2 regions of the Kitasatospora sp. NPDC058444 genome follow, and region 1 is predicted to be linked to the other one. Evidence: riboswitches for the same ligand, from Rfam matches in the RefSeq annotation. Region 1 holds a riboswitch; the other holds the start of a gene.
The links. A riboswitch is a leader RNA that binds a small molecule or an ion and turns the genes downstream of it on or off. The one in region 1 is predicted to bind glycine.
Positions count from the first base shown of each region.

Region 2: another riboswitch for glycine. It lies ahead of gcvP (aminomethyl-transferring glycine dehydrogenase); the one in region 1 lies ahead of gcvT (glycine cleavage system aminomethyltransferase GcvT).

Region 1 covers NZ_JBHXLL010000055.1:7,868-11,259, forward strand. The annotation lists gene gcvH (glycine cleavage system protein GcvH) at 1-170, opposite strand, end outside; gene gcvT (glycine cleavage system aminomethyltransferase GcvT) at 271-1,392, opposite strand; glycine riboswitch at 1,622-1,723, opposite strand; gene ACFWP2_RS35355 (enhanced serine sensitivity protein SseB C-terminal domain-containing protein) at 1,958-2,761, shown strand; gene ACFWP2_RS35360 (enhanced serine sensitivity protein SseB C-terminal domain-containing protein) at 2,881-3,392, shown strand, end outside.
Region 2 covers NZ_JBHXLL010000005.1:337,598-340,989, forward strand. The annotation lists gene gcvP (aminomethyl-transferring glycine dehydrogenase) at 1-1,416, opposite strand, end outside; glycine riboswitch at 1,655-1,758, opposite strand; partial or broken gene ACFWP2_RS09020 (PRC-barrel domain-containing protein) at 1,997-2,380, shown strand; partial or broken gene ACFWP2_RS09025 (DUF2382 domain-containing protein) at 2,870-3,322, shown strand.

The DNA.
Region 1 (3,392 bases):
CAGGTCTCGCCGGCGGTCACGGTGTCGCCGACCTCGGGCAGCTGCACGTAGACGATGTCACCGAGCGCGGTGGCGGCGTGCTCCGTGATGCCGACCGTGGACACGCCGTCCTCGGCGGCCGTCAGCCACTCGTGCTCCTTGGTGTACTGCAGGTGCTGGGGGTTGCTCATGGCGTCATTCTCCAGGATGGGAAGCGGGTACGACGAAGCGGGCCGCCGCGCGGACGGCCGCGACGTGCGTGAACGGGAAAACCGGGGCCTCGGCGGAGGGTCAGCGGGCGCGCTTGTAGAACGGCAGCGCCACGACCTGGACGGGCTCGTGCTTGCCGCGCACGTCCACCGCGACGGTGGTGCCGGGGGCGGCGTGGGCGGCGTCGACGTAGGCCATCGCGATCGGCTTGCCCAGGGTCGGGGACGGCGCGCCGGAGGTGATCCGGCCGATCGGCTCGCCCTCGGTGGAGACCACGGTGTACTCGGCGCGCGGCACCCGCTTGCCCTCGGAGACCAGGCCGACCAGCACCTTCGGCGGGTTGGTCTCGGCCGCGGCGGCGGCCTGCTCCAGGGCCTTGCGGCCGATGAAGGCGCCCTCGTTGGTGGTCTTGTCGAAGCGGACGACCCGGCCCAGGCCGGCGTCGAACGGGGTGAGGTCGGTGGACAGCTCGTGCCCGTACAGCGGCATGCCGGCCTCCAGGCGCAGCGTGTCGCGGCAGGACAGGCCGCACGGGATCAGGCCGCGGCCCTCGCCCGCGGTGGTCAGCGCCTGCCAGATCGCCTCGGCGTCGGCCGGGCGGCAGAAGATCTCGAAGCCGTCCTCGCCGGTGTAGCCGGTGCGGGCGAGCAGCACGTCGCGGTCGGCCACCCGGGCCGGGAGGATCGCGTAGTACTTCAGGCCGGGCAGGTCGGCGTCGGTGGTCTCGGCCAGGATGCCGGTGGCCTCCGGGCCCTGGACGGCGATCAGCGCGTAGGTGTCGCGGTCGTCGGTGACGACGGCGTCGAAGCCCTTGGCGCGGGCGATCAGCTCGTCGAGGACCAGCTGGGCGTTGGAGGCGTTGGCGACGACCAGGAAGGCGTCCTCGCGCAGGCGGTAGACGATCAGGTCGTCCAGGATGCCGCCGTCCTCGGCGCAGATCATGGTGTAGCGGGCACGCAGCACGCCCAGCGCGGAGACGAAGCCGACCAGCGCGTGGTCCAGCATCTCGCCCGCCTGCGGGCCGGTGACGGTGATCTCGCCCATGTGCGAGAGGTCGAACAGACCGGCCTTGGTGCGGACCGCGAGGTGCTCCTCGCGCTCGCTGCCGTAGCGCAGCGGCATGTCCCAGCCGGCGAAGTCGGTCATGGTCGCGCCGAGGGCGCGGTGCAGCGCGTCGAGCGCGGTCAGGCGGAGGGACGACATGGCCAGGAACTCCTCGGTCGGGGCACTCAGGGGTGCACGCGCCGGACCGGACCCGCTCGGGGGCCGACCCTGCGCGCGGGCATGCGGCGGCGTGGGTCTCCCCATCTGTCGTCGAACCTGAGAGCTTCACCGCCCACCGCCCGCAGCTGTTTCCAGCTTGGGGGACAGCATGACGGCTTGCACCGTGGGTGGGCGCACGACAGGGCCGGGCGCCGCTTTCCAGATGTGCCTAACCCGTGCGGTAGGGGTGCCTGAGAGATTCCGGGGAGGACTTGCTCCTTCGGCGCCGGCTGTGCCTGAACGGCACTCCGGGCTCTCCCGCGCGGGTTCGAGCGGCCGGTATGGAGTTGTGGGGGCCCGCGGCGCATGCCGTCGGACGCGCACATCATGGCACGTCCGGGACGGCGAGGGGAGGGGGGACCCGGTCACACCGCGCGCCGCCCGGGCACGGGCCCCGGGCGGCACCCGAACACGAGCCCTAAAGAGGAGGCCCCGGGGGCCCTAGACTGCTGCGCGTCGGCGCAGCAGAGGGCGGCCGACCGGCAGAGGGCGGAATCGGCGGCGCATGGGGTACCCGGTGGAGCAGCAGCAGGGGTGGGGCGGACCGGAGGAGGCGCCGGCGGGCGGTTCCTGGCCGGCCAACGAACTGGAGCAGGTGCTGACCGCGGCCCTGGGCGACCCGGGGGCCACCCCGCGGGTGATGGAGGTGCTGGCGCGCAGCCAGGTGTGGGTGCCGCTGCCGGCCGGGGCCGACCCGCAGGGGCAGTCGCTGGACCTGCCGACCGTCGAGCTCGGCGGTGACCCGTACGTGCCGGTGTTCTCCTCGCAGGAGGTGTTCCTCCGGCAGGCGCCGGGGATGGCCTTCGCGATCGCGCCGGTGTGGGAGTTCGCCCGCGGGCTGCCGCTGGGCGTGGGCATCGCGGTGAACCCGGAGGCGGCCGTGGGCCTCCCGGTGCCGCCGCAGGGGGTCGCCGAGCTGCGCCGCGGTCCGCGCGAGGACCGCTGGGCGACCGCTGACGACGCCGCGGTGCCGACCGGCGGCCGGGTGGCGCTGCGCGAGCCGGTGCCGGGCGAGGACCCGGAGCACTTCCTGGCCGCCTGTCGAGCCGAACTGTCCGCGCTGCCGGGGGTGCTGACCGCCCGCAGGGCGCTGGCCAGCATCGAGGGCGAGCCGACCGTGATGTTCGTGGGCGTCCAGTTGGACCCGGCGGCGCCGGCCGACCCGGCCGCGGTGAACGACGCGCTCGGACGAGCGCTGGGAACCGCGCCGCTGCCCGGCGGCGTCCACCTCGTACTGCTCGACCTCGCCGACGACCCGGTGGTCGAGTGGCTGCTCACCCGGGTACTTCCGTTCTATTCGCGGGTCTGAGCGGGGTTCGTATCAAAGGCACGTCGCCGTGGCGGTGGCCGGTGCCGCGCCCATAGGGTGCGTGCAGACGGCCGACGGGCTCGGCGGGTTGAGGGAAAGAGGCGCGGCGAGGTGGGCGCATGAGTGCGGGAACGGGAGCGGGCGGTGTGCCGGGGCCCTGGGGCCAGGCACCGGCCGGGCGCCCGGGAGCTGATCCCGGCGCGTTGGAGCGCGCCCTGCGCGACGTCGCGCCGGAGCGCTACGACGCGTACGAGCGGCTGCTGCACGCGCTGGCGGACGGCCAGGTCTGGATGCTGCTGTGGCACGGCACGCCGGGCAGCCCGGACGCCCAGTACGGGAACATGGAGATCAGCGGCCACGGCTACGCGCCGGCCGTCACCTCGCCCGAGCAGCTGACCTCCTCCGGCTGGGCGCGGGCCCACGAGGTCATCTCGGGCCGGGAGATCGCGGCCTCGCTCTACCGCACCCGCTGGGGCCTGTGGCTCAACCCGCACGCGCCCGGTGGCGGCGTCGGCGTGCCCTGGGCGGACCTGCGGCGGGTCGCCGCGGGCCTGGACCGGCTGCCGGCCGGGCCGTTGAAGCTGAGCGAGCCGCAGCTGAACGCCCAGCCGTTCTTCGCGCTGCTGGAGCG
Region 2 (3,392 bases), on a different contig from region 1:
CGCGGCGGGCAGCGCGTCGGCGGCCTCGGCGACCTCGACGGCGGGGACGCCGAACGCGGCCCAGACACCGGCCAGGTGCTCGCGGGTGGTGGTCTCGTCGGTGGAGACGGAGATGCGGTCCGCGCCGTCCTGGTGGACGTTGATGCCGTTGGCGCGGGCGGCGGCGGCGATCTCGGCGGCGCGGCCCGGGACGACGGCGGTGACGGTGTCGAAGAACTCGCCGTGCAGCAGCTCGACGCCGCCGGCCCGCAGGCCCTCGGCGAGGGCGGCGGCGTAGCGGTGGGTGCGGCGGGCGATGTCGGCCAGGCCGTCCGGGCCGTGGTAGACGGCGTACATCGAGGCCATCACGGCGAGCAGCACCTGGGCGGTGCAGATGTTGCTGGTGGCCTTCTCGCGGCGGATGTGCTGCTCGCGGGTCTGCAGCGCCAGGCGGTAGGCGCGGTTGCCGTCGGCGTCGATGGAGACGCCGACCAGGCGGCCGGGCAGCGAGCGGGCGTACTCGGCGCGCACCGACAGGTAGCCGGCGTGCGGGCCGCCGAAGCCCATCGGCACGCCGAAGCGCTGCGAGGTGCCGCAGGCGATGTCGGCGCCCAGCGAGGCCGGGGACTTGAGCAGGGTCAGCGCGAGCAGGTCGGCGGCGACGGCGACGATCGCGCCCAGGCCGTGCGCCTGCTCGATCACCGGGGCGAGGTCGCGGACGACGCCGGTGGCGCCCGGGTACTGGAGCAGCACGCCGAAGACGCCGCGCTCGGCGATCTCGGCCGGGATGCCCTCGGACAGGTCGGCGACGACCACCTCGACGCCGGTCGGCACGGCGCGGGTGTTGATCACCGCGACGGTCTGCGGCAGGGTCTCGGCGTCGACCAGGAAGACGCCGCCCTTGACCTTGGTGACGCGGCGGGCCAGCGCCATCGCCTCGGCGGCCGCGGTGCCCTCGTCCAGCAGCGAGGAGCCGGAGGTCGGCAGGCCGGTCAGGTCGGAGACCAGGGTCTGGAAGTTCAGCAGGGCCTCCAGGCGGCCCTGCGAGATCTCCGGCTGGTACGGGGTGTAGGCGGTGTACCAGGCCGGGTTCTCCATGACGTTGCGCAGGATCACCGGCGGGGTGAAGGTGCCGTAGTAGCCCAGGCCGATCATCGGCTGGAGCACCTGGTTGCGGCCGGCCAGCTCGCGCAGCTCGGCGAGGACCTGGGCCTCGGTCCGGCCGGCGGGCAGGTCCAGGGCGGTGATGGAGCGGATCGCCTCGGGCACGGCGGTGCCGGCGAGCTCGTCCAGCGAGCCGTAGCCGACGGACGCCAGCATCTTCTCCTGTGCGGCGGCGTCGGGGCCGATGTGGCGGTTCTCGAAGGGGCTGGCCAGCTCAAGCTCGGTGAGGGTCGAGGCGCCGGTGGGGCGTCCCGCGTTCGGCTGGGCGTTCATGGTGGTCGAGGCCTCCTGGTCACGGACCGGCGGGGGTACGCACGCCGGCCGGCCTTCGCCGCTGCGAGCAGCGGACGAGCCGGGGCGGGCGGACCCGACAGGCCTCCCCCTCTGTCATCGGGACCTGAGAGCTTCACCCGCACGGGGCGCTGTGGGCGCTCCGCCGGCTTGCACCGTCGGTGAGGGTGGTGATCGCCGGCTCCCGTGCCGACGCTCCTGCCCTGCTTTCCAGAGTGACCTACCCCACACGGTACGGATGCCTGAGAGATTCCGGGGAGGAGTTGCTCCTTCGGCGCTCCGACCAGCGGTTTTCGCGGTCGGAGACTCTCCCGAGCGGGCTCTGCGGTCGCCGCCCAGGGTACCAGCGGGAGGCCCCCCGATCACGGGTGCATCAGGTCAGTTGAGGTCTACGCGTGAGGTCTACGCGCGTCCCCCGGACGGTCCAGCGCGAACCCCGGACGGCGCACTCGGGTCGCGCACGTCCGATTCATGGCTTTTGGTGTGAAGTGGCGGACGGAATCGGGTGCTCCGGCCGCCTTCCTGCGGGAGTTCCGCAGGTTCAGCACGCGGGAGGAAAGAAGTGCAGACCGACATCGACCCCCGGGACCTCATCGGCCACAAGGCCGTCGACCGCAACGGAGACAAGATCGGCACGGTCGACGAGGTCTACCTGGACGATGCCACCGGTCGGCCCGAGTGGGCCGCGGTCCGGACGGGCATCTTCGGCCGGGACGCCTTCGTCCCGCTGACCACGAGCGAGTTCGCCGGCGACGAGCTCCGGGTGCCGTACGACAAGTCGCTGGTGAAGGAGTCACCGGACTTCGGCGTCGGCCAGCACCTGTCCCCCGCCCAGGAGCTCCAGCTCTACCGCTACTACGGGCTCGACACCCCGATGGACAGCCGCCCGAACGGCGAGAACGGAAGCCGGGCCAAGCAGCCCGACCTCGACTTCGGCACCACGGCGGCGGCCGCCGCCACGACGGCCGCGGCGGCCCCGGCCAAGTCGCTCACCTTCCACACGCCGGAGCGGACCCCCGAGCGCTCCTCCGAGCGGCTCCCCGAGCCCCCGCCGGCCCGAACCCCCGCTGCCGCCGCCCCCGCCGCCGCCGCCCCCACCATCGCCGAAACCGCCAGGACCGCCCCGGAGGCCGACATGCGGACCCTCAGCACCCCCGTCACAACCGGCACCCCCGCCACCCCCGCCACCCCCGTCGACTCCCCGCCGGCCGCGCACACCTCCGCCGCGCCTCCGGTCTCCTCCGCCCCACCCGTCTCCGCCCCGCCCATCACCACCGCGTCCATCGCCACCGCGCCCGCCGCCTCCACCACCGCACCCGTCGTGGAGCCGAAGCCGCAGCCCACCCCCACCCCGGCGTCGACCACCACGACCGCCCCCACGCACACCGGCGCTCCCTCGTCCGCCCCCAGCAGCCCGGTCGAGATCACCTGCCGCGAGGAGCGGCTGGAGATCACCACCGAGTGGCACACCCTCGGCACCGCGAAGCTGCGCAAGTACGTGACGACCGAGCAGTTCGAGCGCCGCGTCCCGGTGGTCCGCGAACGCGTCCGGGTCGAGCGGACGCCGATCAGCGACGCCGAGCGCGCCACGCTCAGCGAGAAGGAGATCGCCGAGGCCGTCGAGGAGGTCACTCTCCGTGAGGAACGCCCGGTGGTCCGCAAGTACCTGGCCCCCATCGAGCGGGTCCGTCTGGTCGTCGAGCGGTACACGACCGAGGAGGTGATCCGGGAGGAACTCCGCCGCGAGAACGTCGAGGTCCACGACACCACCGCCACCCAGCCCCAGTCTCCGGCCGCGGCCCCGGCCTCCCCGGCCTCCGCCTCCGCGCCGCCCGCCACCTCGTCCCACGACGCTCCCCACGCCGTCGGCCTGCGGCCACTCGTCTGACAGCGGCGACAACGCCCCGACGCGAAGGGCCCCGGACGCCGTCCGGGGCCCTTGTCGTGCGCTCGACCAG